4 regions of the Dysgonomonas sp. GY75 genome follow, and region 1 is predicted to be linked to each of the others. Evidence: riboswitches for the same ligand, from Rfam matches in the RefSeq annotation. Region 1 holds a riboswitch; each other region holds the start of a gene.
The links. A riboswitch is a leader RNA that binds a small molecule or an ion and turns the genes downstream of it on or off. The one in region 1 is predicted to bind cobalamin.
Positions count from the first base shown of each region.

Region 1 (8,103 bases):
GATTTATACCAACTGGCATGCAAGGTGAGCGCACATCGTTTCTTCCCTAACTTCCTGAATCTGGACGCGACATTCAACCAGCATGAAGAATGGAAGGAGAGCGATCCCCGCCGTTTTGAGTACGAGGTGGCAACAATGGGTTGCCGTACCCGCGTATTTGAAAACCGTTTTGGAAAGAAAACATCGGTAGGCAGAGGCAACCTTTCTTTCTCTACACTTAATCTGGTGCGCATTGCTTTGGAATGCAGAAACATAGAAAACGAGAAGGAAAGGATCGACTGCTTTTACAGGAAACTGGATCAGATGCTCGATCTGGCCGCTCTCCAATTGCATCGCCGCTTCGAGTTCCAAAAGACAGCCGCTCCCAAACAGTTTCCTTTGTTAATGTCGGTGCTATGGGAAGGTTGCGAGCAGCTGGCAGGCGAGGATACAATAGAGAAAGTTATCAATCAGGGTACACTCGGCATAGGTTTCATCGGGCTTGCCGAGGCTTTGGTCGCCCTTATAGGCAAGCACCATGGAGAAGATGAAAATGCGCAGAAACTAGGTCTGGAAATGATAACATATATGAGAGACCGGGTAAATGAGTATTCCGATAAATATCAGCACAACTATAGTGTACTGGCGACTCCCGCTGAAGGACTTGCCGGACGGTTTACAAGGCGCGACAAAAAAGATTTCGGACTTATTGAAGGAATTACAGACCGGGAATATTATACAAACTCAAACCATGTACCTGTATATTATTCATGCAGCGCACATCAGAAAGCCAAGATCGAAGCTCCTTATCACGATCTTACACGTGGCGGGCATATATTCTATGTCGAAATGGATGGTGACGCAACTCATAATCCCGAAGCCATTATGACTGTCGTAGATATGATGGACAAATACAATATCGGCTATGCTTCGGTGAACCATAACCGGAACCGTTGCCTGAAATGCGGATACGAAAATGCAGCTACACAAATAAATGAGTGTCCTCGTTGCGGAAGCTTGCAAATAGACCGCCTGCAACGCATAACAGGCTATCTGGTGGGTACTACCGATAGATGGAATAGCGCGAAACTTGCTGAACTTAACGACCGCATCGTCCATGAATAATAATATATCAATACTGGATATCATACACGACACCACCGTAGATGGCCCCGGATTCCGCACGGCCATCTACGCTGCCGGATGCACACACCTTTGCAAAGGATGTCACAATTCCCATTCGTGGAATATCGACAATGGTAAAGGATACTCCATTGATAGCCTACTGGAGGAGGTTAAAGAAGCGGAGTTTGCAAATGTGACTTTTACAGGAGGCGACCCTTTTATGCAAGTAGAAGAATTTACAGAACTGGCCCGACGGATCAAATCTGAAACAGATAAAGATATCTGGTGTTACACCGGGTATATATATGAGCAAATCATAAGGTCAGAAAGGCTATCCCGGATACTTCCCTATATAGATGTACTTGTAGACGGGCGATATGTTGAATCACTGAAAGACGAATCCCTTATCTTCAGAGGCAGCAGCAACCAACGGTTAATCGATGTCGAAAAATCATTAAAAAGTGCAACGGTCGTTATTTGGAATAATCGCCGTATAGAATTATCGCATATACATATGCAAAATAAATTTTCTACTACCAGTCATATAGCTATTTAAGATAAAATAGCTACCTTTGTCACGGTTTTGGTGTCATCCTTTATGTTCTTAAAGGATGGTGAAAAGGGAACCGGGTGAGAATCCCGGGCAGACCCGCTGCTGTAAGCTCTTTTCAGTGAACAGTTAATACTAATCACTGATATTTTTGAACAAAACTTATAGCCACTGATTAACAGCCATCGATCATCAGTTATTTGTTATCATTTTTGTTAACTGTTAACTGCTTACTGTTGACTGAATATTGGGAAGGCAATTCAAAAATGGAGTAAGCCAGAAGACCTGCCAGAATTGATCAATTAAAAAGCTTTCGGGAAATAAGGCTTGAGAACCATAAAAAGATTCTCTCACTACAAGGTGAGGATTTATTATTATTTTTTCTGTTTCCTTAAGTTCCGAGAGCCATGTTTATTCTTTTTTAGAAGAAATTGGGCATGCTTTTTGTGATTTATATATGTGTCCAGTTTTAGATTATTGAAACGCCAAATTGAATTTAAATAATAACAAATGGAAGCATATAAAGATTTTAAAGGAACCAAGTGGAAAGAAAAAATCGAAGTAAATGATTTTATCTTAAAAAATTATACAGAATATACAGGAGATGAATCTTTTCTGGAAGGCGCAACAGAAGCCACTACAAAGCTATGGGATAAGCTAAGCGAAATGTTTAAGGTTGAAAAAGAAAAAGGTGTTTATGACGCTGAAACCCGAATTCCTTCACAGATCGATGCTTATGGCGCAGGCTATATAGACAAGGATCTGGAAAAAATAGTAGGAGTACAGACAGACAAACCTCTCAAAAGAGCCATCTTCCCTAACGGCGGGCTTCGCATGGTACAGCAAAGCCTTGAAGAATACGGCTACAAACTTGATCCGGTTACAACAGAAATATTTTCCAAATATCGTAAAACTCATAACGAAGGTGTATTTTCGGCATATACCGACAGTATCCGCCGTGCCAGAAGCAACGGCTTATTAACAGGCCTGCCCGATGCATACGGACGCGGCCGTATTATCGGTGACTATCGCCGTATTGCACTCTATGGTGTAGACCGGCTGATTGCCGAACGTGAAAAACGTTACAAGGAATGCGATCCTATCGTTATGACAGATGACTTGATCCGTCTTCGCGAGGAATTGAATTCTCAAATTCAGGCACTGAAGGCTTTGAAACGGATGGCTGCTGATTATGGATTTGATATTTCAAATCCCGCAACCAATGCACAGGAAGCTATCCAGTGGACATACTTTGGATATTTGGGTGCCATCAAAGACCAGAATGGCGCAGCAATGAGTCTGGGACGTGTGACCACATTCCTCGATATTTACATCGAACGGGATTTGAAGGAAGGCCTTATCACAGAGAAAGAAGCTCAGGAGATGATCGACCATTTTGTGATGAAACTCCGTATTGTACGCTTCCTGCGTACAAACGAATATAATGAACTATTCTCGGGAGACCCTGTCTGGGTGACCGAATCTATCGGCGGAATGACCAATAACGGGCGCACGATGGTAACCAAAAACAGTTACCGTATGCTACACACCCTCTATAATTTAGGCCCGGCACCGGAGCCGAATCTTACAATCCTGTGGAGCGACCGCTTACCCGAGGCATGGAAAAAATACTGCGCGAAAGTATCTATCGACACATCTTCTCTCCAATACGAAAATGATGACCTTATGCGTCCACAACTGGGAGATGATTATGGTATTGCATGCTGTGTATCGCCAATGCGTATCGGGCACCAGATGCAATTTTTCGGAGCCCGCGCTAATTTACCGAAAGCATTGCTTTATACTATCAATGGAGGCAAAGATGAGAAAACAAAGGCTCAGGTATTGCCTAAGCACTGGGTAGAAAAAATCTCAGGCGAATATCTCGAATTTGATGAAGTATGGGAAAAATTTGACCGTACCCTCGACTGGGTTGCCGAAACTTATGTGAAAGCGCTGAATATTATCCATTATATGCATGATAAGTACTCATATGAGGCTCTCGAAATGGCTCTGCATGATGTAGATATCGTACGTACGCAAGCCTTCGGCGTATCCGGACTTTCTATCATCGCAGACTCGTTTGCCGCAATAAAATACGGAAGAGTGCGTATTGTAAGAGATGCTGACGGAGATGCGGTAGATTACATACAGGAAAAGGACTATGTTCCTTTCGGAAACAATGACGATAATACAGACCAGTTTGCCATAGATATCGTGGAGACATTCATGCAAAAAATCCGTAAGCGCAAAATGTATAAAGACGCGATCCCGACTCAATCGGTATTGACTATCACATCAAATGTCGTGTATGGCAAGAAAACGGGAAACACTCCTGACGGACGCCGCGACGGAACTCCGTTTGCACCGGGCGCTAATCCGATGCACGGACGCGATACCAGAGGGGCAGTAGCATCATTGTCATCGGTAGCCAAACTTCCGTTCGAACATGCAAACGATGGTATATCCTATACATTCGCGATCACTCCAAGTACACTGGGTAAAAACCGGGAGGAAGAGGCTCAGAACCTTGCAGGACTGATGGATGGATATTTCTTGCAAACGGGTCATCACCTGAATGTGAATGTGTTCGACCGTCAACTATTGGTTGATGCGATGGAGCACCCTGAGAAATACCCTCAGTTAACAATACGGGTATCAGGTTACGCGGTTAATTTCACCAAGCTGACTAAAGAACAGCAGCTGGATGTTATTAACAGAACAATCACAACTACTTTTTAAGTCCATATAAATCTAATAAATCAGGCAGTTAGAAATTTTCTGCCTGATTTTCTTCAATATGAAAGGTCATATTCACTCGTTTGAAACATTCGGTACCAAGGACGGGCCGGGCATCCGCTTTGTATTCTTTATGCAGGGTTGCCCTTTGCGTTGCCTGTATTGCCACAATCCTGATACATGGAGGCCAAATGAAGCCAAATATGAGCTGACTCCCCAACAGGCTTTAGATGAAGTAATGAAGGTAAAAGCATTTGTAAAGGGAGGTGTCACCGTTTCGGGTGGGGAGCCGATGATGCAACCGGAATTTGTATTGGAGCTATTCAAACTATGTAAAACCGCAGGGATACATACCGCCATAGATACTTCGGGCTTCCTGTTTAATGACAAGACTAAGGAAGTGCTGTCCTATACCGACCTTGTACTATTAGATATCAAACATATAAATCCGGATAAATATAAAGAATTGACTGCAAGGCCTCTTGAGCCTACCCTCAACTTTATAGAATACCTCGCCGAAGTAAATAAACCGGTCTGGTTAAGGTATGTCCTCGTTCCTCACTTTACAGATAATGAGGACGATTTACATCGGTGGGCACAATATGTAAGCCAGTTCAAGAATGTGGAACGGGTAGATATCCTGCCTTTTCATCAGATGGGAATACATAAATGGGAGCAAATCGGACAAGAATATAAATTAAAGGATATAAACTCTCCATCAAATCAGGAATTGAATAAGGCGGAGGCGATTTTCAAAAGTTATGGACTCAATGTATAACCTCTATTCTTAATTTAAGAGACAAATAATGAAGAACTACAACACTCCGAAAGAAATCACAGTGGAGTTTGCCAATTCAGGTATTTATAAAAGTAATTTACCATTATCTAAATTCAGTCTGATAGCCATACTCGGAGGTGTATTTATCGCTTTCGGCGGATTGCTATCCGTTATGGTCGCAGGAGGAATGCCCGGAGCAGGTGCAGAAAATCCAGGACTAATCAAATTTATTGCCGGAGCGCTCTTCCCCGTTGGACTTATTATAGTATCCATCACCGGAGCAGATTTATTCACCAGTGACTGCACAGCGTTTACACTTCCCTTATTGGAGAGGAGATTAAAGGCTTTTACCTTTGTTAAACTTCTTATCCTTTCTTATCTGTTCAACTTTATAGGTTCCCAGGTAGTTGCCTACCTGCTCTCGTCAGGAATCGGACTATTTGATAAAGACCCCTGGCAACATTACCTGCATCATTACGCAGAAGTGAAAGTAAACCAAGACTTTATGACCGTCTTTATCAAAGGAATCGGTGCTAACTGGCTGGTTTGTCTGGGAATGTGGATGGGATATGCGGCAAAAGATATTATAGGGAAATGTATAGGTATATGGATTCCTGTCATGCTCTTTGTTACCCTGGGCTATGAACACTCCATCGCTAATATGTTCTTTATTCCTGCTGCAATTTATTCGGGTGCGGACATTCTCTGGAGCGATTTTATTCTCCAGAATTTAATTCCTGCTACACTGGGCAACCTTATCGGAGGGGTAGTATTAGTAGGATGTGTTTATTGGTACCTGTACACCAGAGAAAAATGATCTTTAATATATTAAGATAACAGGCCTTTACTTTAAAAAGTAAAGGCCTGCTTGCTATTATTATGATTAACGCTAATCAGTCGATCTTCTTTATAACATTCCTCGCTACCTCTATCTTATATCTCTTTCCTTTCATCTTCTCATCATTAATATTAGACAAAAGTGTTTTCACAGCCGAGGAACGGACTGCAACAAAAGAAATAAAATCCTTAACTTCTATCAGCCCCAGATCTGCTTTATCCAGCTTTCCTTTCTGTAAAAAGAAACCGACAATATCACTTTTATTCAACTTGTTTTTCTTTCCCCCACTCACATAGATTGTTTTGTATTCAGGCCTTCTCGGTAAAGGTTTTCCAGCTTTTAGCTCTAATATATCCGTATTTTCAGGAATGTAGTCCGGAGTTTTATCTTCTTTATACATTATAATATATGCTGTACCGGAAGCATGCATACGAGCTGTACGTCCATTACGATGGACAAATTCACTCTCTTTGGAAGGTAGATGGTAATGAATTACATGTTTCATCTCCGGAATATCCAGTCCTCTGGCGGCTAAGTCAGTTGTGACGAGATAATTCAGACTACCATTTCTAAATTGAATAAGAACTTTTTCCCTATCGTCCTGATCCATCCCTCCGTGATAATATCCGGTCTGTATCCCTTCCTTATTCAATAAATCGCTGATACGTTCGGCTACTTCCCTGTGGTTACAGAATATAAGCGCAGGCTCTGAATCGAGGGAACATATAAGCTGAAACAATGATTCTATCTTGTCTTTTTCCGGCGACAGGACAAGCTTAATAGAAAGAGTATCGTTCTTTTCTTCTTGTGTATAATCAAGAATCGCAGGCGATTCCATCTTTACAAAATCAGGAATTTCCACATCGGATGTCGCAGAAAGCAAGACCCTCTTCTGCAAATTTGGGAATTGGCTGATAATGGCATTCATATCATTCTGAAAACCCAGTTGCAGGGATTTATCGAACTCATCCAATACTAATGTTTTCACAGAACCGGGATTAAAGGATTTCCGCTCCAAATGGTCTTTCAGCCTACCCGGTGTCCCTATAAGTATAGCCGGAGGATTACTCAAATTATTAAGTTCGGTATCAATAGAATGCCCGCCATAACAAACATTCACTTTAAATTTTGTGCCCATCTTTTTCCAGACCTGCTCTATCTGGAGGGCTAATTCACGGGAAGGGACAATAACAAGACATTGCACACTCCTAACATCCTCTTTTAATAACCGGAGAACCGGCATTAAATAAGCAAGTGTTTTCCCTGAGCCCGTAGGGGATAACAGGATTGTATTTTGTTTATTGATAATTGCATCCTGAGCGGCAATTTGCATTTCATTCAGGGCTTCAATTCCCAAATTGGATAATATGCTGTTTGTTTGATCTTTTGTTTTCATTATGCAAAGGTAAGGTATTAACCAATCAATAAAAATTAATGGCATATTTTTCAATACTAAGTATATAGATAAAAAGAAGCAGCCCATCTTGTACGCTTAAGTGGCAAGATGGGCTAAGCTATTTCATTAATATACCTTTCTATTTTCCTTTCAGAAGAAACTCTTCGGCTCTTCCGGGACTCATCAGCTCCCACAATGAAGCTACAACCCATCCCGGAGCAAAGATGTCATTATAGAACCCTTTCCCGTTTTTACCATAATCCCAATTGGTATGCTGCACTACTTCGGGGTAATAACCGACCTTGGCAATACCGCACATATGCCCTTCATATGGAAGCAGTTGCCCCATAGACGAACGTATAACCTTTATAAAGCTTTCGAAACGAGGTTCTTTAAATTCTATTGAGAGCCAGTCTAATACTGAACCGAACTCAAAAATGAATACATCGATATGATTGTTCTCTACAGATACATTACCCCATCCGCGGGTCTTCAATCCGATATCTCCCAGCATTTGACCTTTGGCAAAAGGGACATCCCATATATAGTACCATGACAGCGTGAAATATGCAGCCTTCCGGCATAAACCGGCATAATATTGCCTTTCCTTACCCTCCGAAACAAGTGCTAGATAGTAAGTGGCAGTGGCTGCATACAAGGAAGCCTCCTTATCTTCACAATTGGCATCGAGTGTAGAT
Region 1 is NZ_JADCLQ010000038.1:64,212-72,314, reverse strand. It holds gene IR083_RS16225 (anaerobic ribonucleoside triphosphate reductase) at 1-1,104, shown strand, start outside; gene nrdG (anaerobic ribonucleoside-triphosphate reductase activating protein) at 1,097-1,660, shown strand; cobalamin riboswitch at 1,672-1,962, shown strand; gene pflB (formate C-acetyltransferase) at 2,165-4,396, shown strand; gene pflA (pyruvate formate-lyase-activating protein) at 4,455-5,171, shown strand; gene IR083_RS16205 (formate/nitrite transporter family protein) at 5,200-5,988, shown strand; gene IR083_RS16200 (DEAD/DEAH box helicase) at 6,065-7,408, opposite strand; gene IR083_RS16195 (hypothetical protein) at 7,545-8,103, opposite strand, start outside.

Region 2 (8,103 bases), on a different contig from region 1:
GTTGGGCATTATATCCTGAATTACAAAATCAACTGGATACACTTTCCGAAAAACCGGAGTTTCGCAAAGCTATATTAAGAACTATCATACAGCTTATTCGTTCCCGCGAAACGGAACAGATAACTAAAAAGATCAAGGAAGAGATACTGCCCGAGATGATGAAGTTCAATAATCTGGCAGGAAGAAAACTCAATATGGATGAACTAATGGGTGGTGATTCCGATTTTTCGGAGAAGAATCCTGAATGGCAAAAAGAACTGGAAGAATCCGGCCTGGGTAAGAAGTTACAGGAGTATTCCAATTTGCAAATGGAAGGAGCGGATGTATTCCATTCTACTTTCTCCGGATTAAAGAACTTTTCATTTTTCTCCGATATGGGTAACTGGTTCTTACCGTTCGATCCTTCATATTCCGAATTTTCGACTCTGTTCCCCGAAGAGAAGAAGAGTGCTTTGCTGCAGGCTGCAGTTGTAGATTCAGGACATATGTGTAACTCCGATAAATATTCATTCTGCCTGAGTCTTTTGCAGATCCCCGCTACCCAGCGCGAAATGATGCTCGGACGTATGGGCGCTGAATCGGAAGAGATTAAACAGCTGCAAAAGGAGGCTAAAGAAATGAATCCGGCTATAGATGAAGAGGTGGTGTCGAATCAGTATATTCAGGATTTGTACCGCTTCTTCAAACTGAATCCTTACCGAAACAGTTTCTATGATATATTCAGGCTAAGCCTCAATTTCTATGACAAGAAATCGATAGCTCCGCTTATCTCAAACATAGAAGATATGAAGAAAATAGCACTGTATTGTTTTGATAAAAATAATTTCGGTGAAGCCCTGAATATCTTCAACAGGCTTATAGCTATAGATGATCAAAGCGACGATATATGGCAGAAGGTTGGTTATTGCAGGCAGATGATTAATGATCTGGAGGGTGCTCTCAATGCCTATTTGCAAGCAGATTTACTGAAGCCTAACGACTCGTGGATAATTAAGCGTATCGCACAATTGTACCGTTCGCAGAAACAACCTGAATTATCTTTGGAATATTATAAGAAAGCAGCCAAACTGACTCCTGATAATATAAATATAGAATTGAATATAGGTCATTGCTATCTGGAACTGAATGATTATGAACAAGCATTGAACACTTATTTCAAAGTAGAATTGCTCGACAGCAAAGGGGCGAAGGCTCTGCGGCCGATTGCATGGACCGCTTTCTTACAAAAGAAATACGATCTTGCTCAAAAATATTACAGCCGGATACTGACGGGCAAGCCAACTGTGCATGATTATCTGAATGCCGGTCATGTGGAGCTATGCATGGGAAACAAAAAGGAAGCTGTCGAATATTATAAACAAGCATTGTATCAGGACAATGATTTTGAATTATTTCAAATGCTTTTCGATGCCGATAGAGTTACTCTCATTAACCATGGTGTAGATGAGAGGATATTTCCTTACTTATTCGATCAGATAAAATACAAAATGGGATAAGGCCGATATTGAATTGGTTAAGCGGTCTTTCAGCCGGTTACTTTTAATATTGAAAGAAAAGAAAAGCCCTTGAAGAAATATTTCTTCAAGGGCTTTCAAAAATCTAACCAAAAGCTTTTATTTAAAATAAGAAGCATCCATAAGAGTAAACTCCGCTTGATCGGCTTTGCGTATCGATAGCATTACCGGGTCCCATTGTGTAGGCCAGCCTCCGAATATAGCACCTAGCCTTACTATTTTAATAGCATGAGGGCCTTTTGCCAGAGCGATGGACTTGTCGCTGCGGGAGAATCGTCGGGCTGTGCCGCTATTATCTTTTTCATTAGAGATTAAGTATGTGCCGTCCAACCATAATTCACTATCCGTATTGAAATAATATATTCCATCTTCAGGAATATTTATATATCCCGTCAGAATATAAGAATAGAAATCGTCGGCATATACTTCCATATAGTCTTTGACTCTGTATTTGGTATCCTGAGGTGTTGCTACCTGTTCGGTTTCAGTTGGATTCTTACCATTCAGTTCGGCAACTGTTCTTACATAACCTTTGTAATACTCCGCTGTTAGTCCGGGTTTAGCATTTTTTTCTTTTTCTACAGCCGGCGCATATGTTTGTTTTTCTATTGTAATTGTGCGTACAGGACTCATTTTATCAGAAAGCAGTACCGAGCGTATTTTCAGTGTTGTGTTTTCTGTAAATGTCAATGGTTTTGTAAATACCTCCGATTTCAGTGTAGGTTCGCTTCCGTCTGTTGTATAAACCATTCTGGCAGGCTCGGTTGTTTTGAAATCAAGTGTTGCCTGATCTGTAAACACTACAAAATTACAGGAGAATGGTGCGCTGACAGAATCACCCCAATATTTTATCATATGAGGTCCCTTATCTTCAGGCATAGGGATATAGTAATTGATACCGTGCATATCGAGACGTACACGTTGGTTATCGATACGTCGTTCGAAATCTTCATAACTCTTGTTTTCTTTTGCAGACCAGGTTAATTCAGATAAGGCTATTATGCGTGGATATATATCATACTCCATTTCTTCTCCTGTATAATTATATTCATTCCACATATTCGCCTGAGCTCCCAGTATGTGGTGCTTCTTATCGTCATCTATTAGTCCGGGAACAGGTTCGTAATTATAGACTTTGCTTAATGTCAGATATCCGCCTATGGTTACTGTCTGGAGATTGGGATCTCCTTGGTATTTGTCCACATACAGCCATGCTCCCGGGGTCATAATTACATCATGTCCCATATTTGCAGAGGCAATGCCGCCTTCTTCTCCCCGCCAACTCATAACGGTTGCAGATGGCGCTAGTCCACCTTCGAGTATTTCGTCCCAGCCGATCATTTTCTTGTTATGCTTCAGCAGTACTTTTTCTATCCGCTGAACGAAGTAACTTTGGAGCTTCTCCTCTGCGCTGTGCTCTTTATTGCCTTTCAGCCCCAGTTCTTTGATACGCGCCTGACATTTCGGGCATTTCTCCCAACGTAGTTTAGGACACTCGTCCCCGCCTATGTGAAAATATTCGCTCTCGAACAGAGGGACTACTTCAGCGATCACATCTTCAAGAAACAGAAATACAGAATCGTTCCCCGCACAGAAAACATCCGTTGCAACACCCCAGATATTACGTACTTCGATTGGTTTTCCTGTGCATGATAATTCCGGATAGGCATGCAGTGCCGCCACAGCATGGCCCGGAAGTTCAATTTCGGGTATCACCTCTATGAATCGTTCTTTGGCATAGGCTACTACTTCTTTCACCTGTTCCTGTGTATAGAAGAATGGCCCATAGGTGTTTCCTTCACCTTCGGTGCGTACAGCACCCATCTCTGTCAGTTTAGGGTATTTCTTTATCTCGATGCGCCAGGCCTGATCTTCTGTCAGATGCCAGTGGAACTTATTGATTTTGAACATGGCTAATACATCCAGTTGCTTCTTGATAAAGTCCACATCAACAAAATGGCGGCATACATCGAGATGCAATCCACGGTATTTGAAACGAGGTTCATCTTTGACTGTTACTGCCGGAATATTCCATGCTATATTTTTAATAAGGGTAGGACTTTCTATTTCGGCAGGCAGTAACTGCATAACTGTTTGCATACCATAGAATAATCCTTGGGCCGTTTTCGCCTGTATATCTATACCTTGATGTGTTATGTCTAATGTATATCCTTCATCATTGAGAGTGAGGTCGGGTACAATATTCAGGCTTATGTAATCAGAAGCCGGTTTGTCTTTTACTGTTTTAAGGTCATATCCGGTTGAGGCCTTTATCTTTGCGGAAAAATAAGCAGCAACCTTTTCTATATCTGTATTGCCTGCGACGAAAACAATCCTCTTAGAAAGCTTGAAAGTGTCTTGCTTTTGTATCAGTTCGAGCGGGATAGGAGTAATGTTTATACTTTGGTTGTAAGGCTTCTCTACAGTTGGTTCCGGACCGTTGCACGACGTTATCAGTACCATAGCTGTCAGAGAAAACAAAGGAACTAGTTTTTTCATTAGCATAACGATTTAATTTTAATTAAGGGCTCTCTATAATATACAAATATAGGGATCGTTTAGCTTAGTTGTATTTTAAATCTGTTAATTAACATTTAGGTGATATGTGGATGTAAATGTTAAAAAGAGAGTGCCGTCTATAAAAGCTTCAGAAAAAGATACCAATTACCTCTTTGAAGAAGTAAAAAGCAAGAATGAAAGCTACAGCCAGTTTCATTACAGTTCCGGTCATAAATCCGATAAAAGCTCCAAACCCGGCCTTAAGAGCGGGCTTTGGTTCTTTGCCGTCTATCAGTTCTCCAATAAAGGCTCCTAGAAACGGGAAAAGGATAATACCGAAGGGTTGAAGAAAGAACAGACCGAAGATAATCCCTACCGCACTACCCCAAATACCCTTCTTCCCTCCGCCGAATTTCTGGGTACCCCATACCGGGATATAGAAATCGAGTATTTGTACAATGATGACAACAATGGCCCATATGATTAAGAACTGAGTGGAAAATTCAACTTTCGACGTCAGATGTAAAAGAAAGATACCTGCATAGCTGAGAGGAATACCCGGTAGTACGGGCATGATACAACCCACTATGCCCGTGATAATGAGAATTGCTCCTATTATGGTAAGAATGATATCGATAGCCATTTGTTATATATTTCTACAAATATAATAACTAAATAATAGATGCATAGGAGTTTCTTTTCTTAAAATAGATCCATCAGATCATCCATATCTGCCCAGTAAAGATGTGTATAGCCTGCGATAACATTCTTGTAACGCAACAGTTTGGTATCTGTAACTTGCCCTTTGGCTGTGTATTGTTGTACAACGCTTTGTTGTTCGCTTTTTATGGAGGAATAGTGGAATTCGTGTCCTTTCAGCGACAGACCATTATACTTGAATTGTCTGTAACCCAGTTTGAGCTTCATATTCTCCATTGTGGCTTTTTGGTCGAAAATGTTTACCATCGGGTATTCAGTACCATTTTCATCGGAGATAGATGAAGACAGGTACATCATGCCTCCACATTCGGCGAGGACTTTTCCTTCGGCTTCAATGTAATGACGGATACTGTCCTGCATTGTCCGGTTATTACTTAATTCGCTAAGATATAACTCCGGGTATCCTCCGGGGAGATAGACAAAATCAGATTCAGGCAGATGCTTGTCGTGCAGCGGGCTGAAATAAGACACTGTGCCTAATCTTTTCAGGTATTCGATATTTTCATGGTACATGAAATTGAATGCCGCATCTTTCGCAACACTGATTCTTAAATCCTGTGAGGATACGCGCTCCTCTTTTGCAGCCTCTATATCCGATTGATTTCTGCGAGTAATGACCAAGAGCTTATCTATATCTATATGCTTTTCTATCAGGTCAGCAGCCTTGTCCGCGAAATCATCGAAGCGGTATTGTTCGTCGATATTCAATCCCAGATGGCGGGATGGAATTTCTATATCAGTATTCTTGGGCAGATAGCCTAATGGTTCAAGTCCTACATCGTGACAGGCATCTTTTAGGAAATTATAGTGGCTTTCGGAAGCTACAAAATTGAAAATGACACCTGCGATATTCACCCTATCAGAGAAATTCTTGAAACCATAAAGCAGGGCCGCCGCCGAATAAGCCATCGACTTCGCATTCAGGACTAAAATGACAGGGATATCCAGTTTCTCCGCTATTTGCGCACTGCTTCCATTCATGCGGTCGTATCCGTCGAATAGTCCCATGACACCTTCGGTAATGCAAACATCTTTACCCGATGAATATTTACGATACAAATACTTCATATGGCTTTCTGACGATAAGAACAGGTCGAGATTGACTGATTCGGTTCCTGCTGCCAGGACATGATATTTGGTGTCTATATAGTCCGGTCCACATTTAAAAGGTTGTACACTCAGACCTCTGTTTCGGAGTGCCCTCAATAAACCTAAAGTAATTGTAGTTTTACCGGAGCCGGATGCTATTGCCGAGATAAGGAGATGGGATGTATATGCCATGATTTTTCTTTTTCTTCAGCAAAAGTATAAAATATGGGATATGAAACTCGTATCGGTGTATAGAAAATAATATACTTGCAAATTATTTCCTTAAATACTTTTTTCTGATATTTAAAAAAATTAACTTTGCCGCCGCTAAGGTGATGTAAAAAGGCATCCGTCTTTTTACATGAAAAGGGAATCCGGTTAAAGTCCGGAACAGTGCCCGCTACTGTAAGCTCTATTCAGTTAACAGTTAACAGTCATCAGTTAACAATGTTTCTGAAAAAAGTCTTTGAACAAGACCAAATACCACTGTTTCACAGTAATCAGTGATACAGTAATCAGTTAACAGTTTTTTTTGACTGTTTACTGATAACTGCTAACTGTTTACTGAAAATGGGAAGGCCGTTCAAAGATGGAGTAAGTCAGGAAACCTGCCTAGCATACAATAAATTAAATATTCTCGGGGCCAAGAATATAATTACTAACATTATACTTCGCATTTTAATGAGAAAAAAAGTATTGGTTACAGCCATCTTGTGCTGTATTGTAAACATGGCATTTGCTCAAATGACCTTAAAGGGAAAAGTCGTGGATGAAAATGAGAAACCTGTTGCGGGTGCCAGTGTATGGATCGAATATACCACACTGGGAACTTCGACGGACGAGAACGGAGAGTTTAGTTTGCAGAGAGTACCCGAAGGCAAACACAGATTAAGAGCATCGACACTCGACTACAATGGAGCTAAGATTGATATTGCATCTTCCCGCGAGGATATCTTATTTGTCTTAAAAAAATCCCCGCTGAAACTTAATGAAGTAGTAGTTACAGGTACAGGTACGCACAACAGATTAAAGAATACCCCTGTAGCAATGGATATGATAACCAAAAAGGAACTGGAGAATATAAATGTCCCTACATTCGAAAATGCCATGATGTCCATCAGTCCATCCTTCTCTTTCATGACTAACGCTATGGGTTCGTATATGCAGATGAACGGATTAAGCAATCGTTACATCCTTGTATTGGTAGATGGAAAGAAACTGGCAGGAGATGTATCGGGTAATACAGACTTGTCGCGGATAAATATGAAGAATGTAAAGCGTATAGAGGTGTTGAAAGGTGCTGCATCTGCATTATATGGATCGGAGGCAATGGGAGGGGTTATCAATATTATCACTGAGAATCCTAAAGAATCCATCTATATAACATCCGATACCCGCTATGCCGAATATGGCCAATTTTCGCAGGCTATAAACGCTGATATAAATTACAAATGGCTGTCCTCATCAACTTCTTTTCAGCGTAACCAGAGCGATGGCTGGCAGTTGAACACACAGGAAACATCGGGAGATAAGTTGATAGATACTGATAAAATGGCTGTGAACACGAATTATTCTGATGTGGTGAGTCAGAAATTCACAGTAAAGCCGGCTAAATCTCTAAGCATATACGCAGAAGGAAGCCTCTATGACAAGAAGCTGAAAAGACCAGTATCGTCATATGCGTATAATATGAAATATGAAGATTACAATATAGGAGCGGGAGCAAGGTATATGCTTAAAGATCTGGCTGTAATTACATTGGACTTATATACTGACAATTTTGAATATTACCGTGAATACATCAAGGATGATGGAAATTATAAAAACGGAGATGAATCGAAAGAAAGAAGACAAAAATACTATGATGCCAATCTGAAAGGTATATTCAACTTAGGAAAATATAACCGTATTTCGGTAGGAACGCAATACCAGTTGGACTATATCGAAAGCCAGTCGGATACAAAAGACGGTTCGAGAGATGTATATACATATTCGGTATATGCGCAGGATGAGATAAAGCTGCTGGATAGCAAACTGCAATTCGTGCCGGGATTCCGCTATGTTTATAATGAAGCTTTCGGTAACAGGCTTACGCCAAAGTTGTCGGGAATGTATTCACTCGACCATTTCAATTTCAGGGCATCTTATTCAGCCGGATTCCGCGCTCCTGATATGAAAGAACTATATACAAGGACTATAACACGTTCTACTTTAAGCCTTGGTAATTCTGACCTGAAGCCGGAATCATCCAACTATTACTCACTCAATACTGAATACCACA
Region 2 is NZ_JADCLQ010000009.1:84,232-92,334, reverse strand. It holds gene IR083_RS04710 (tetratricopeptide repeat protein) at 1-1,496, shown strand, start outside; gene IR083_RS04705 (family 20 glycosylhydrolase) at 1,614-4,013, opposite strand; gene IR083_RS04700 (DUF456 domain-containing protein) at 4,162-4,656, opposite strand; gene IR083_RS04695 (cobyrinate a,c-diamide synthase) at 4,716-6,014, opposite strand; cobalamin riboswitch at 6,136-6,453, shown strand; gene IR083_RS04690 (TonB-dependent receptor) at 6,504-8,103, shown strand, end outside.
Region 2: linked by a shared signal. The riboswitch ahead of IR083_RS04690 (TonB-dependent receptor) and the one ahead of pflB (formate C-acetyltransferase) in region 1 are both predicted to bind cobalamin.

Region 3 (8,103 bases), on a different contig from region 1:
AAAAGACTGTGGCAGAATTTCTGACCACAGTCTTTTTACAAACCTATATACATTTACTCTCCGATTTTCTTATAATATTTCGGCGTATATCCGGCGAAGAGTTCCGGATGGAATATATACGCCATATCTTTTAATATATAATCCGGATGGATAGGTAAATCTTCATAATAACTTGAATATGCCGTATTGCATCCGTATATATTTTTTCCTTTGAATGCCTTGAAATGGGAATAAGGTTTATATTCTTTTTCCAGGCTTTGGTATGTCATATCTTTAGGCCAGTTATATTTGATTATCCAGAAATCTGCTTCACCCGCCTTGTCTAACACCGATTCGAATGCCAAAGGCATGTAAGTTGTCGAGTTATCATCAGACCAGCAATACGATGCCCCCGAATCGGATAACATATTTGCCATAAAACTTTTTCCTCCGGGCATGTTCCATTTGTTCTGATAACGCATATCCGTAAATACGGAAGGTCGGTTTGCCGTTCCGGCCACAGCGTCTTTAACGGCATTATAATTCTTTTCGGTAATGGCGAACAGCGAATCAGCCAATTGCTCCTTCCCGATAAATAAAGAATAGTAGCGTATCCATTCGGCACGTCCAAGCGGATGCGATTCGGTATAATCGGTCGTTTCCAAAATGGGAATTCCTGCTTTTTCTATGCTACCGTATGTCCAGCCTTGTATGGGAGTTGCAAAGATAGCATCAGGGCTGAGCATGATCAATCTTTCGGTATCGGGTTTACTGGCCATCCCCAAATCTACTATTGCCCCGCTCTTTACACCATCCTGTATATTGGATAGCTTTATATACTGAGGTTCACATACACCTTTTATCAGGTTCACTGCATCCAGTTCGTTCAGCGTAGAGCAATGGATGGTGGAATATGTTGCCACAGTTTCCAAAGGTATTCTTACAATTGTGCCTTTAGGAAGATTTGCGGGTAAATCTTTATTCTTTGCCACCAGCACATATGTTTGCAGCATGCGCGTGGTATCCCAGGGATCACGCACCGACACGGTAGTATATTCATCATACTTTTTTACCTGAAAGCCTTTGGCATAATAGACAGTGTATCCCGTTTGCGGCTTAATATTATCCTGTCCGGCAGGCTTGCGATTATTGCAGCCCGCCAGAATGAGGATAATAGAAAAGAGTAGTGTGATATTTAAGAGTTTCATATATTATCTGATTATCCAGCTTGCAAAATATGCACCTGCCGGATTAAGACCTCCGGTATCTAATTTTTTAACTAATTTACCATCAGCGGTGAAGATGTACATGTCTCCATTATTGGTATAGTCCGATGTACCGATATATATATAGTTATTAACAGGGTCGGTGTTGATAGAAAACGGCTTATTTACTGTTGTTCCGTCTGTTATGAATTTATCTGTCAGCATCTTCTCTGTCTTGGCATCAAAAACATGGTAGCTGACTACCTGATTCCAATTGGCATCGTATTGCGAATAAATGATATATAACTTATCGTTATTCATACTCATCCAAGTTGCATTACCAACACTGGTTACTTTATGCGTGGTTGCATCAATTCTTTGCAGAGTATTAGGTACATTACTATAATTTCCGTTCGAAATTACATATATATCCCCTTCGCTATCAACCGCCATTTTATCAGGATTAATAACTACAGGAATTTGTTCAGTCTCTCTGAATGTAGCAACATCTACAACCGAAACTGTTTTGTCGTATCCTAAAGGAGTATTATAATCCAAGCCACCTGAATTGGCGACATATAGTTTATTATTTGCCGCACGTACATATTCAGGATTACGTCCTACAGCTACTTGGCTTTCAATTTCCAGTTTAGTGGTGTCTATTTTTGCAAGATAGCCATCATAGAGAGTTGCATATACTTTCCCTTCATATGAGGTTAGTCCGCGAGGTTGCTGTTTTTTGTCTCCTTTTACAGATTCGATAGCTGCCAGTTTCTTTCCTTGCTTATCCGTTACGTATATAACTCCGGAGCCATAAACGGCGATATACATTTTAGATCCGTATACTACCATATCCTGGCCTGTATCTCCCAGACTTGTTCCGTTTGCGCTTTCGAATACTTTAGTTTTAAATTCTGTTGTAAGGAAATTGTAGAATGAGATGTTTGAGTTGTTATTTCCCATCTTTCCGCTGTTTAGAATATATACTCCCGAAACTTCGTAAGCATCTTTTACTTCAATTTTGGCAAAGTCTTCGACTTCTGTATCTGTTGCATCAGTAGCAACGACTATGAAGTATTTGCTCAAATCACGGCTTGCTATAGTATATTCTTCAATATCCGGATTTACTTCAGCTAGTTTATCTTTTTTGATAGTGCCATCTTCGGAGGTATAGATTATCAGTTTTGAAAGATTAATGTGTCCGGAAGCCTTGGTCCATGATAACTTTCCTGCTATTTTGTCTTTTGTATAATCTGTATCCTCAAATGTCAGATCAGTGACAACGTTATTACCGGTTTCGTCCTTTATTTCTACCTTGGCAAAGGTAGATCCTTCTACATCTTTTTTGTTTTTAGGGACGAGCAGGAGATATTTAGTATAGTTTCTTGCTTCTATAGTATATTTCTCTTTATCAATCGATACTTCATCTATTCTTGCTTCTTTTGTAGTGCCGTCATTTGAGGCATAAATAACAATGGACGAAAGTTCAGATGTATTGATTGGCTTTTTCCATGTTAAATCACCACTAATTTCGCCACCTTTCAAATTTACGTCCAGAAAAGCTATATCCGTAGGGAGAGTTTCAACAGAATTAAAAAAATCATTGTCATCATCACTACATGATATAAAAGAAAAAGTTAGTAGCGAGATTAAACAGAGAACATTGAATAATTTATTCATTTTCATAATAGATAATATTTTATTAAGTAAAAGAATGTATTTAATAATATGTTATTACAACTTAACAGTATGCTACTGTTCTATATAATTTAAAAACGATAGTTAGCTGATAAAGTAAATGACCGCCCCGGCATAGGATAATACTTAATGATCTGATAGTTTTTATTAGATAAATTAATCAGATTGAGCTGCACCCGTAATCTACTTTTATTTATATCAAAAGACTTATTTAAAGAAATACTATGATCTGTATATGATTCTATCTCATTATCAAGTATATTCTGATCCAATGCATATCTCTTACCCGATACGATTAAAGTATAAGCTATATTTATCCATGGGTTCTCCAGGCTTATAGCACCTGAACCATAGTGTCGCGGAGTATACGGTATCTGGTCTCTATAATTTTTACTTTCTTGGTCAGTAATGTCGATAACTTTCTGGTAGCTGTAATTTCCGGTTAATTCGATAGATAACTTTCTGCAAAGCTCACTATGCAGGCGTGTATTAATATCTAATCCGGTCATGTCTACTTTTCCATAATTACGCATTTTGAAAATATTCATAGTCGGGAAGGGTACAATCTTATCGTCTACCTTGTTTTTATATCCATCAGCAGATATACTTATAAGATCAACTTTGTTTGATATTTTCCCAACCCATGTCAATCCGGTATTGTATTGAGTAGCATATTCTGGTTTTAGGTTGATATTTCCCATTCTGATATAATACATATCGTCGAATGTAGGCACTCTGAATATTTTTTTATAAGATGCACGTAATCTTATGTTTGTCTTTAAAAAAGGTAGGTAAGAGAGGCTGATAGATGGAGTTATCTTCTTCTTATTATCAGGAACTTCTCCCGATTTGGCATCCTCTTTTACATATGTAGCCAACAGGCTACCGGTAATAGTGATATGTTTATTATTATATTGTGCGGCTAATGCGGTTAGGGATGAATTTCGGGAGGGACTGTCTATATCAGTAAAATTACTGTTAAGACGGTTTTGAAATACATCTTCGAAAAGGCTTATGGAGATATCCTCTATTGGCTTATATAAAATCCCTGCAGAGGCATAATATTCAAACTGGGTAATGCGGTCTTCTTGTTTGCTGCCTGATATATTGTTATTTAGAGCAAAATATTTGTAATATGTACGGCTAAATCTGGCCTGTGCCTTTAGTTCCAGTTTATGCGAAAGCGTGTTTTTGTAATAGGCTTGGGCAAAAAGATCCTTATTCCATACTCGTTCATCATTATCGTCTTTGTAAAAAATTACCGATCCTGGCAGGCCTCTTTCCGAATCCAGATAATTCACCTTGAAATTTAAATTTCCACCTTTACCCAAATTGCCATATAAATTAAGCTCCGTACGCCAGATACTTACGTCAGAATTTCTTCTTTTTCGTTCCTCGGTCTGTTCTGCATTTTTATATGTGAATTTATATCTGCCGTCTGCCCGTTCCCATCCGCTGTTAACGGAAATAGAAAATTGTTCGTTAATTTTATGGGCATAGTAAACCATTGGATTTAATAGTCCGAATGATCCCGTTTTGACCCCTGTGTTTAATGTATTTCGCTTAGTATCGAAAGCCGGTTGTAATGTTGTTATCTGGAGTACTCCGGCGGAAGCATAAGACCTTGCGGATTGAAAAATATCATCGGATTGTCCTATCGATAAAGAAATCATAGAGACATTATCCAGAGAAAAACGGCTTATGTCTATTTGTCCGGATTGTACATTACTCATTGTTATTCCATCATAACTTACTGCTGTATGCTGTGCCCCCATACCTCTGATAGATACCGTTTTCATGCCACCTATACCTCCATAATCTTTTATGCTGACGCCCGAGAATCTGCGTACAGCATCCGATACGGATAGTATGCCGATCCGTTCCATTTCGGCGTTGTCTATCACTTGCAGCGGTGTGGTTGAACGGGCAGCCGATGGCTTTATATGTGCAGATACTTCTACCTCCGATAGTTTTTGTGTCTTGATACTATCATTTGTTTGGGCCAGTAAGGATGTACAAGCGAAAGAACAAAAAAATAAAAAGGCAGAAAATAAAATTCTCATCTATGCAAAATATATCTTTTAGTATAATTGCAGCATCCGATAAGAACAAAGAAAAAGAAAGGTAATTGAATTCTTTTACGCATGTTTCTTAAGCCTTATTCCTCGAAAGCTGTCGAAAATATTTACTTTGCAGGTCTTCTGACTTACTCTTGCTTATATCACCTTCCCATTTTGCAACAGTGGTATTTTGATACAAACATTCCCAGAGCTTACAGCAGCGGGTCTGTTCAGGATTTGCACCTGATTCCCTTTTCATCCTTAATGGAACAAAGTAGTGCAAAGATACACAATATTATAGAAGATTTACTTTTTTGCGATAATTATTTGTGAGGAGTATTATAGAGCTTATCAGGAATAAGAGAGAATGTGATATAGAGGAAGAACTCATAAAAATCTCAAACATAAGAAAGGCAACCTCTCTTATATTTGAGATGGAAGATTGTTTTGAAAAAGCAAAACTAAAATTGAAATGTTTTTTTATCTATATTTCAACTTCTGTTTATTAGTCGGTCGGAATATCAATTCGCAGTGCATAAAAATAAGAATTACCTATCCATGTTTCGGATACAGTAGCCGAATTGCCTGCGTTACTGGTGCCAGCCTGTATAATATATTGAGTTTTCTCCTTTATGTTTACATAATGTAATATAAATGGAGTGGCATATGACTTTATACCCGTTCCGGCAGTCTTCTTCTCTGGATTGGCTCCGGCTCTGGATATGGTGGTGTAACTGCTTTGACTCGGTGTTTTTGAAGATAATAATATCCAATGATACATTCCTGTAAGTGAGGCATTCATGTTCGAATTGAATTTAGCAAATATCAGCCATTGTCCGGCAGGCAATTCAAGCATACCGTCAGATACCTGTACTGTGCTACTGGCAAAACCTTTGTTGTTGTTAATTGAAGTTGACTTTACAGTCCCTAAAGGCCTTAATGCTCCCCAGTATGCATCACCTTTATTATTGGCTGTAAGCAGATGTCCTTGATCCTGGGTGCCATCTGTATACTGGAACGTTCCGGTCATTCTGGTTCTTCCGCTTTCATTCATACTGAATGTATTGTTATTAATAGATAAGATGGCCGGTCGCATATCTACATACTTTCCTTTTATACTTATAACCGTATCGTTAACCATAAATTCCCGGGCGACGCGTATGTCCACAATCTTATTGTTTACTACAACCATTGTATCATTGATAATAAATTTTGCAGCAGGATTATGCTGTATCTTCAATTCGTTGTTATTCAGTTGTACAGTTGTGTTATCATCGAGCTTACCTCCTAGCCATAGCTCTTTGCCATTGGTATCTGTTAAGCCGTTTGCCCCTGATATCTTATTTGACAAAGCTACCCATTTGTTACCGTCCCAGAATTCGATAATATTATTCGTTGAATTATAGATAACCAGCCCCGCAGACTCAGGATTACTCGTTAATGAGTGTGTTGTTATCATATTATTTTTATTGGTATCTGGTATTCTCGGTAGACGTATACCTCCTTTTTTACTTTCTACTTCTACAATACAGAATTTCTCGGGTTCTTTATCCGTCCCTATAACTATTTGTCCTTTGGTAGAACCTATGGCTAATATTGTAAAAATGGGAATAAGGATATATCTATGTTTCATAATGTAAATAGTTTTGTGTTTGTAAATTATATCAAAATACTATGGCTTATTTTTCAAAGATCATATATATTCATTTTATATATGTATATCTTCTTTAAAAGATTTTATTTTCTATTATATATAATAAGGTGTTATTCGTCTTCATTATAATCTTCTATCATAATAGCAAAAAAATAAGGTTCTCCGAACTCTACCTTGGCTGCTCCGGTACCATCTTCTTCTACCAGCCATGTCTGATTGTTGGATGAACTGGCTACAACACAGATTTTTGTATTAGCAGATACATCGATCAGGTAAGTTAGTTCAGGTGACGATGTTGACGTTGCGTCTTCTACATCGGCGCCGATAGTTGCTGTCGGCACTGTTTGGCCCGGAATAAATATATGGGACCAGGTAAACATCTTCTGAGATGCATAGTTCGTCTTTGTTGCAAATTTAGAGAATATAAGCCATTTTCCCGGAGTGAGTGTCAGTGTGTCGGAAATGCATGGGCCACTTATATTTTGACTTGTATTTTGGATCCAGACAGTGCTTGTACCTGTTCCCGCCTTTTTAATTTTGCCTTTAAGATAAGTTTTACCCAATATCAGATCCGGTTTTAGCTTACCCCAAAAAGCAACACCGGATGCTTTGGAAATAAGTACCTTTCCGTTGATGTCGCTTTTGTTGTTATCATAATATAGCTGGCCATGTATATTTACACTGTCGTTTCGGACAAGCATACTATCATTTTTTACTTTTACTTTCAATTGATTTTCTATCGATACTTTGCTGCCTGTCTCCTTGACCTTTAGAGCTGATTTGTTTATTGTATATGAAGATGGTTTGGACCCGACAATCCTACCATTTACAACAAAAACCGTATCATTTACGGAGAATCCTCCGGGGTTACCCGCGCCGGTAGCAAATTCCAGATTTTTACTATTCAGATTTACCATCGTGGCTTTCTCTAGGTTTCCGCCGAGTTTCACAATGTCTCCATCTTTATGAATTCCATTATATACTCGTATCGTATCTCCCAGCATCGACCATTTTAGGCCATCCCAATATTCAATGGCTTTGCTTGTCTCATTATATATTATCAGGCCGGCGCTAGTTCCATCTATAACAAGAGCGTCTCTCTGCCCTACCGATAATTGGGGTAAGCGCAGACCTCCATTGCTGCTGTTAAGTTGAAGAGATGAGAAATCTTCAGGCTTTGCTGTTGAACCAACGGTAACCTGTCCCTGGCATGTTATTGTTACAAAAAAGAGTGATAGTAAAAAAGATGTGTATATCTGTAGTTTCATAATGATAGTTTGTTTTAATCATTTAATCTTATTGCATAAAAGTACTGATCGCCTAACATTGAATGGGTTGAGTGCCATGTGTCAGGTTTCTTTGTTTTAAAATCTATACGATAAGAAGCCGCATTTGCCGCATCCAGAAAATAAACCATTTGAGGTACACTGTATGACCCGTAGTTTTCATTGCCGCCAGTAGTCTTTCGTTCCGGCAAGGTCATAGAAGAGTACAAAACTACATCTCC
Region 3 is NZ_JADCLQ010000052.1:13,743-21,845, forward strand. It holds gene IR083_RS19485 (ABC transporter substrate-binding protein) at 54-1,187, opposite strand; gene IR083_RS19490 (YncE family protein) at 1,191-2,870, opposite strand; gene IR083_RS19495 (TonB-dependent receptor plug domain-containing protein) at 2,954-4,945, opposite strand; cobalamin riboswitch at 5,056-5,232, opposite strand; gene IR083_RS19500 (hypothetical protein) at 5,448-6,575, opposite strand; gene IR083_RS19505 (hypothetical protein) at 6,707-7,864, opposite strand; gene IR083_RS19510 (hypothetical protein) at 7,879-8,103, opposite strand, start outside.
Region 3: linked by a shared signal. The riboswitch ahead of IR083_RS19495 (TonB-dependent receptor plug domain-containing protein) and the one ahead of pflB (formate C-acetyltransferase) in region 1 are both predicted to bind cobalamin.

Region 4 (8,103 bases), on a different contig from region 1:
AAAATGACAGGATGAAAACAGTGCAAAAAGTGTCAGAAGTGTCAGATTTTAACACTGTATAGTTAATGAATATAAAAACATAACAGGTGAAGATAAAAAAAGATGACACTGAGATACACTGAGAAGACACTGAGATACACTGAGAGAAATCCGGCTTACGAAAAAGTATTGTTAACTGCTAACTGATGACTGCTAACTGCTAACTGTAGAGGCTATCAGCTAACAACTGAAAAATGTGTCACCTTTGTTACCTTTTAACAGTTACAGGTTACTTCGTCCTTCGGGCAGTTACGAGTTACAAGATACGAGTAAACAAGATACGAGATACGAGTTGTTTACTGTTTACTATTTACTGTTGACTGTTTACTGTTAACTGTTTACTGTTGACTGTTGACTGTTGACTGTTGACTGTAACTGCCGATTTTCGTATATTTAAGCTGAACTTATAACTTATAACTCATAACTCATAACTATTTTTTCGTATTTTTGTACCTCTGAAAATTTAGAAGCAGATTATGGAACAAAAACTATCGGTTTACAACACACTGACCCGTACAAAAGAAGTATTCGAACCGCTTCATGCGCCTCATGTAGGAATGTATGTCTGTGGCCCTACAGTATATAGTGACGCTCATCTCGGGCATGCCCGTCATGGCGTTACATTCGATTTGCTATTCAGATATTTGCAGCATATCGGCTATAAGGTGCGCTATGTGAGGAATATTACCGATGTGGGCCATCTGGAAAATGAAGAAGGGAGCGGTGAAGACCGTATTGCGAAAAAGGCTCGTCTGGAACAGTTGGAACCGATGGAGGTAGTTCAATATTACAGCAACCGTTACCACAAGGTAATGAACGATCTGAATACATTGCCGCCATCTATAGAGCCTCATGCATCGGGCCATATAATAGAGCAGATAGAATCCATAAAAGAGATATTGAAGAACGGTTACGCATACGAAAGTAACGGTTCTATCTATTTCGATGTGGTAAAATATAACAAAGATTACGATTATGGTATTCTATCTCATAGGAATATAGAGGAAATGCTGAATACAACCCGCGAACTTGACGGGCAGGATGAGAAACGCAGTAAGGTGGACTTTGCCCTGTGGAAGAAAGCCGCGCCGGAACATATCATGCGCTGGCCTTCTCCGTGGAGCGATGGTTTTCCGGGATGGCATCTTGAGTGTTCAACTATGAGTATCAAATATCTGGGAAAGGAATTCGATATACACGGTGGCGGCCTTGATCTGATGTTCCCTCACCACGAATGTGAAATAGCCCAGAATACAGCTATGGAAAAGCATCAGGTGGTAAAATACTGGATGCACAATAATATGATAACCATTGCAGGACAGAAGATGGCGCGCTCGTTAGGTAATTTTATTACGCTCGAGCAATTATTTGCCGGTAGCCACGGCCTGTTGGAAAAGGCATATAGTCCGATGACAGTACGGTTTTTTATCCTGCAGGCGCATTATCGCAGTACGGTAGACTTTAGTAATGAAGCATTGCAGGCTGCGGAGAAAAGCCTCGAACGTCTTTTGGATTCATACGGCAGGTTGGATAAAGTTGCTGTTTCGGATACATCTTCAGTGGATGTAAAAAGTATCCGCCGGAAATGTTACGATGCAATGAACGATGACCTAAATTCGGCTGTAGTAATTGCCAATCTATGCGAAGCCAGTACGATTATAAACTCGTCCACGGCAGGCAATATTGCTTTAACAAAAGGAGATGTCGAGGAGCTTAAAGGACTGTTTGATACATTCCTGTTCTCTATATTGGGTATCCGCGATGAGGCATCCTCTGCAAAGAATAACGAGGCATTCGGAAAAGCTGTAGACTTACTACTCGATATCCGGCAAAAAGCAAAAGAAAACAAAGATTGGGCGACATCCGACCAGATAAGAAATGAATTGGCTAAGGCAGGATTTGAAATAAAAGATGGTAAAGATGGTGCGGAATGGAAACTGAAATGAAATCTTAGTACTGCAATATGATTATTACAATGTCTCCGGCGAAACTACAGGATTTTGAATCCCCGGTTCCTGTAAAAGAAGCTACTACTCCGCTTTATACCAAAGAGGCGAACGAACTGTATAAGTCGATGGAAGGTATATCCGCGCAGGAGATAGCTTCATTGATGAGTATCAATCCGCAATTGGCGCATAATGTATATCAATATATTCATGCATTCCCTTTGGCTAAAACTCCGCAGCGGCAGGCAATATTTGCATACAATGGCATTGCTTATCAGGGGCTGGATGCAGAGACTTTTTCGGATACGGATTTTGATTTTGCGCAGAAGCATCTGATACATGTATCCGGTTTGTACGGAGTCCTTCGTCCGCTCGATTTGATAAAGCCATACCGTTTGGAAATGCAAATTCCGCTGGCAAACAACAGAGGGAAAGACTTATATGCTTTCTGGTCGGAAACGATCAGTAAATATCTGGCTAAGCAGATGAAAGCGGATGACAATGTGTGGATTAATCTGGCTTCAAAAGAATATGCAAAAGCAATAAACCGTAAGCTCTTACCAAAAGGGCATAAGGTAATAACTCCTGTTTTTAAGCAGCAGACCGATAAAGGTTATAAACAGATTGTGGTGTATGCTAAGAAAGCGCGGGGGATGATGACCCGCTTTATTATTCAGCGCCGGATTAAAGAGATAGAATATCTGAAGGGGTTCGATACCGAAGGCTATGTTTTTGCCCCACAGCTTTCGGATGATAAGGAATGGGTATTTATAAGATAGGATTTAAGTGTTGCCATAAAAACTTGTAAGCCGTAACTTGTAACTTGTAACTATTTTGAATAACTTTGCGTTGCGAGAAAAATCATAAATTAAATAGTAAATAAAGATGAAAAAAGTAGTATTGATTCGCCACGGGGAAAGCGTTTGGAACAAAGAGAACCGCTTTACGGGATGGACTAACGTAGACTTGTCGGAACAAGGAGTACAGGAAGCTGTGAAAGCCGGACAACTATTGAAGAAAGAAGGTTTCAACTTTACCCTGGCCTATACTTCATATCTGAAAAGAGCCGTTAAGACATTGAATAACATCCTTGACCAAATGGATCTGGACTGGATTCCTGTTGAAAAAACATGGCGTTTGAATGAGAAACATTACGGTATGCTTCAAGGCCTGAACAAAGCTGAGACTGCTGAAAAATATGGTGATGAGCAAGTACTGGTTTGGAGACGCAGCTATGACGTTCCGCCTGCTCCACTGGAATCGACAGACCCGCGCTCAGCTTCACAAGACCCACGTTATGCAAGCGTACCTAAAGCATATATTCCTGAAACAGAAGCATTGAAAGAAACAGTAGAGCGTATTCTTCCTTATTGGCTGGAAGTTATCTACCCTTCATTGATGTGCCATGATGAAATTATCGTTGCTGCTCACGGAAACAGCCTTCGTGGTATTATCAAATATCTGAAAGGTATTTCTGATGAAGATATAGTAAGCCTGAACCTGCCTACAGCAGTTCCTTACGTTTTCGAATTCGATGATGATCTGAATCTTGTAAAAGATTATTTCCTTGGCGATCCTGAAGAAATCAAAAAGCTGATGGATGCAGTTGCCAATCAGGGAAAGAAGAAGTAAATATTAAGGATTTACATATAAAGGGCATATATTTTTGAGAATATATGCTCTTTCTTTTTGAGTAAGTTAGGATAATAAAAAGAAAACCACTATCTTTGCCCCGCTTTTATAAGCCCGTACGTGTGATGGGAATGAGGAAGCAAATCCTTGATTTGAGTAACACATTTTAAAATTAAAAGATGAAAACATTTGAACTAAAAGGCGAAGCCAGAACAGACCTTGGCAAAAAAGCAACAAAGGCTTTTCGTAAAGAAGACAAAATTCCTGCAGTTATCTATGGTGGCGAAAAAGCTGACAAAGCTATACATTTCATAGTAACAAACAGCGAAGTACGTAAATTGATTTATACTCCGGAAATTTTCCTTGTAGACCTTACAGTAGGAAAAGACAATTATAAAGCGATTTTGAAAGATATTCAGGTACACCCTGTTACAGATGAGATTCTGCACCTTGATTTTCTTCATGTATTCGAAAATAAACCGATTACAATTGATGTACCGGTAGTACTAGACGGACTGGCTGAAGGTGTTAAGGCAGGGGGTAAATTATCTCTTGACCTGCGTAAGCTGAAAGTAAGAGCTCTTTACGATAAAGTACCGGAAAAAGTACATGTTGATGTTTCAGGCCTTGCATTGGGTAAATCTATTCAGGTTGGAGAACTTCATTTCGAAGGACTTGAATTGCTTAATGCGAAAAATGGTGTTGTTTGCCGTGTTCAATTGACTCGTGCAGCCAGAGGTCTTGCGGCTAAAAACGGCTAATAGCGGATAACTATAGAAAGATAACGAATGAAATATTTGATTGTCGGACTGGGCAATATTGGTCGAGAATACGAATATACCCGCCACAACATAGGATTCAGAGTATTGGACGCTTTAGCTAAAGCGTCCAATATTGTTTTTGCAGACAGGCGTTACGGCTTTGTGGCGGAGATGAAAGTGAAAGGACGCACACTTATCCTGCTAAAACCATCGACATACATGAACCTCAGTGGTAATGCCGTGCGCTATTGGATGAATCAGGAGAAAGTTCCTATTGAAAACGTATTGGTCATAGTAGATGATCTGGCTTTGCCGTTCGGTTCTTTGCGTCTCAAAGGAAAAGGCAGTGATGCCGGACATAATGGTTTGAAGCATATACAGTCGATTTTGAGCACACAGGAATATGCACGCTTACGTTTTGGTATCGGGAACGATTTCCCAAGGGGAGGACAAGTTGATTATGTTTTGGAGGACTTTTCGGATGAAGAGGAGAAAGAGCTTCCGGCTAAAATGGAAACTTGCGGAGAAATAATAAAGAGTTTTTGTCTGGCAGGGATACAAAACACAATGAATCAGTATAACAATAAGTAAGATATGGCTAAAGAAGTAAAGAACGAAGTGCGAATCGATAAATGGCTCTGGGCTGTGCGTCTGTTCAAAACGCGCTCTATTGCCATAGAGGCCTGCAAAAAAGGGCGTATAACGATCAAAGGCGTAACTGTAAAGCCATCGCGGATGATAAAGGCCGGAGATGTAATAGAGGTTCGTCGTCCGCCTGTGACATATTCATTCGAAGTATTGGCTCTTTCTGAAAACAGGATGGGTGCAAAGCTCGTGCCTGAATTTATGCGTGATGTAACTCATCCTTCACAACTTGAAATTTTGGAGATGTCCAAGATGACCGGATTTGTAGATCGAGCCCGTGGAACGGGGCGTCCTACAAAAAAAGATCGCCGCGAGTTGGAGCAGTTTACAGACGATTATTCTTTCTTCGATGATTGGGATCTGGAAGAAGAATAGAGATCACTAATTGAATATATGGAAACATGTTGTCATGAATATGATAACGTGTTTTTTTTGATAACTTTCTTTCAAAACACATTGCAATTCTATTTTATTCTATATCTTTGTTTTTGTATTGGTGTTACAAGTCCGCATTTGCCGGATAGTAATGAAAAGGGAATCAGGTGTAAATCCTGAACAGTCGCGCTGCTGTAAGCTCTTTTCAGTGAGCAGTTAACAGTAATCAGTTAACAGTATTGCTGAAAAAGTTTTTAAACAAAACCCATACCACTATTCATTATTGAATGGGAAGGATGTTTAAAGATGGAGTGAGTCAGAAGACCTGCCAAAGCATATATTTTCATCTTTCGCGGAAAAAGATAGGAAAACAAGAGATTTATCTCACTATTTAAGTATTTGTATTTCAAGAAATGATTGTGTTTAATATCAATCTTATGTCCATTCTATCTGTGTGGTGACATAAGTTTATATTGCAGGCACTTTCTGCTCTGGTTATCATTATATTACAAATTTTAAAAACAAAAACAATGAAAAAGATATGTAAAAGGTGTTCGGCATCATTTAGTTGCAGGGAGGACAGGATAGAGCTATGTAGTTGCCGTAAAGTAAGTCTTGTTATAGGAGTCCGTGATTATATAAAAGATAATTACCGCGACTGCTTGTGTCCTAAATGTTTACAAGAAACCAACAGTTCCTTCTATGCATTCGATGTAAATCCTAAATTTTTGACTAAGAACAAAAATGAATGATTTATAAAGAACTATATTACAGTAAAATAGCAAAAACTTGTTTTAATTTTACAATTTATTATAAATTTAGTCATTAATTCGTTTAATTGTATAGGTAAGTTTCCTTAAATTTGAAGCTAGAAAGCATCTCAAACCTGATTATGTTCAGGTTGGAGTAATCAGTTTGTGATCTTCTGTTCGCTTTAGTCATGTAACAGAAGATTATAAACTGAAAATTGTGCGGATAATCAAAAATTATAAATAATAAACAATATCAGACATGCTACAAGAATTCACTCTAGGCGAAGGTAAAGCAATACTCAACTTCACTCTGAAATTTTGCGACACGCGACAGAAAATACTTAACAGTTATGGATTCCATAGAGTTATAGAAGTCTTTATTCAGAAATTGAAGAAAGAAGAAGTTATTATTTACGAATACTATATCAAAGAATTTAAAACTGATGAGGAGTTTGAAAAAACGCTGATAGAGGCATTTAAATTGCTTACAGTATGCAATACTGATGAAGTGCAGAATGTGCATGGAAAATATGCTATCTTCTTCAATGATAAAGACTTGTTTATTGAACTGATAGAATTACTTTATAGTTTTTGGCGCAGATTAGAGCGTTATACTATTGTTCATAACAGCTCTATCGGAAGCGGTTTGCAGAGTGTTCGCTTTATGCAGGCAAATGAATTATTCAATGAGCTTATTCTCTCTATATACCGTCGTATCGAAGAAACGGTGATCGGTTATCAATATCGTGTATACCGTCAGCTGACAGCAGGTGCGAATGCAGCCCTTACACTGAGCGATATCAACTGGAACTGCCCGGTGGAATACAATGGATTGGCTCCTATACCGTTCATTACGGCAGTGATGTTCAATCCTCCATTTATTTCATACACAAAGAGAAATACACGTGACGGTATTTTCCATGAACATAACATAAACCCGATTGAGAATATAGTTCTTAACGAAGACGACTGGTTCCTGTTCCCTGCCAAAGTTGGGAATATGCTCACATTTGTCTATTTCCATAAAGATTTCATGGTTCATGGATTTGCGCTGGCAAACCTCTTCGAACTGGCAAAAGAGAGCGAATATATCGGTAAAAAACCGGATATTATCTATGTTTTCGGCTACCCTGACGGACATGAAGAAAAACGTACATTCTACTACAAAGATAAAAAGAACGATATCCTTATCGGTTATGCGAACCATTGTGACGATATAGACTACTTCGGATACATGAAGAAGATGTTACTTACACTTCACAATGTGAAGCAAATGGAAAAGAATCGTTTGCCGATACATGGTGCGATGGTAAATATCGCACTGAAAAACGGAAAAGAGTCGAATATCATTATCATGGGAGATAGCGGTGCCGGAAAATCAGAAAGCCTCGAGGCCTTCCGTACACTGAACGAGAAATATATCCGTCATATGCGTATCATATTTGATGATATGGGATATTTGAAAAAAGAAGCAGACGGCACTATAAAAGGTTATGGGACAGAGATCGGGGCATTTGTCCGTATCGATGACCTCGATCCTATGTACGCTTTTGAGCAATTAGAAAGAGGAATTTATACCAATCCTGATAAGGTTAACGCCCGAATCACTATACCGGCAGCCACATACGATGTTATTATGAAAGGATATAAAGTAGATTATTTCCTTTATGCGAATAATTACACAGAGTCGGATACGAAGATTCAATTCTTTACCGACCTGGATGAAGCGATCAAAGTATTCGAAGCCGGAGCCCGTAAAGCAAAAGGTACTACAACCGAAAAAGGTTTGGTGACATCTTATTTTGCCAATCCATTCGGACCTGTTCAGGAGCAGAAACTTGCCGGTAAGCTAATCAAAGAATACTTTACCGATATGGATAAAAACGGAGTTAAAATAGGTGAGATTTATACTTCACTAGCCATAGAAGGTCATAGTAAAGACGGACCTCGTGA
Region 4 is NZ_JADCLQ010000052.1:38,724-46,826, forward strand. It holds gene cysS (cysteine--tRNA ligase) at 516-1,985, shown strand; gene yaaA (peroxide stress protein YaaA) at 2,003-2,764, shown strand; gene gpmA (2,3-diphosphoglycerate-dependent phosphoglycerate mutase) at 2,871-3,617, shown strand; gene IR083_RS19595 (50S ribosomal protein L25/general stress protein Ctc) at 3,797-4,378, shown strand; gene pth (aminoacyl-tRNA hydrolase) at 4,406-4,969, shown strand; gene IR083_RS19605 (RNA-binding S4 domain-containing protein) at 4,973-5,398, shown strand; cobalamin riboswitch at 5,501-5,746, shown strand; gene IR083_RS19610 (cysteine-rich CWC family protein) at 5,929-6,150, shown strand; gene IR083_RS19615 (hypothetical protein) at 6,410-8,103, shown strand, end outside.
Region 4: linked by a shared signal. The riboswitch ahead of IR083_RS19610 (cysteine-rich CWC family protein) and the one ahead of pflB (formate C-acetyltransferase) in region 1 are both predicted to bind cobalamin.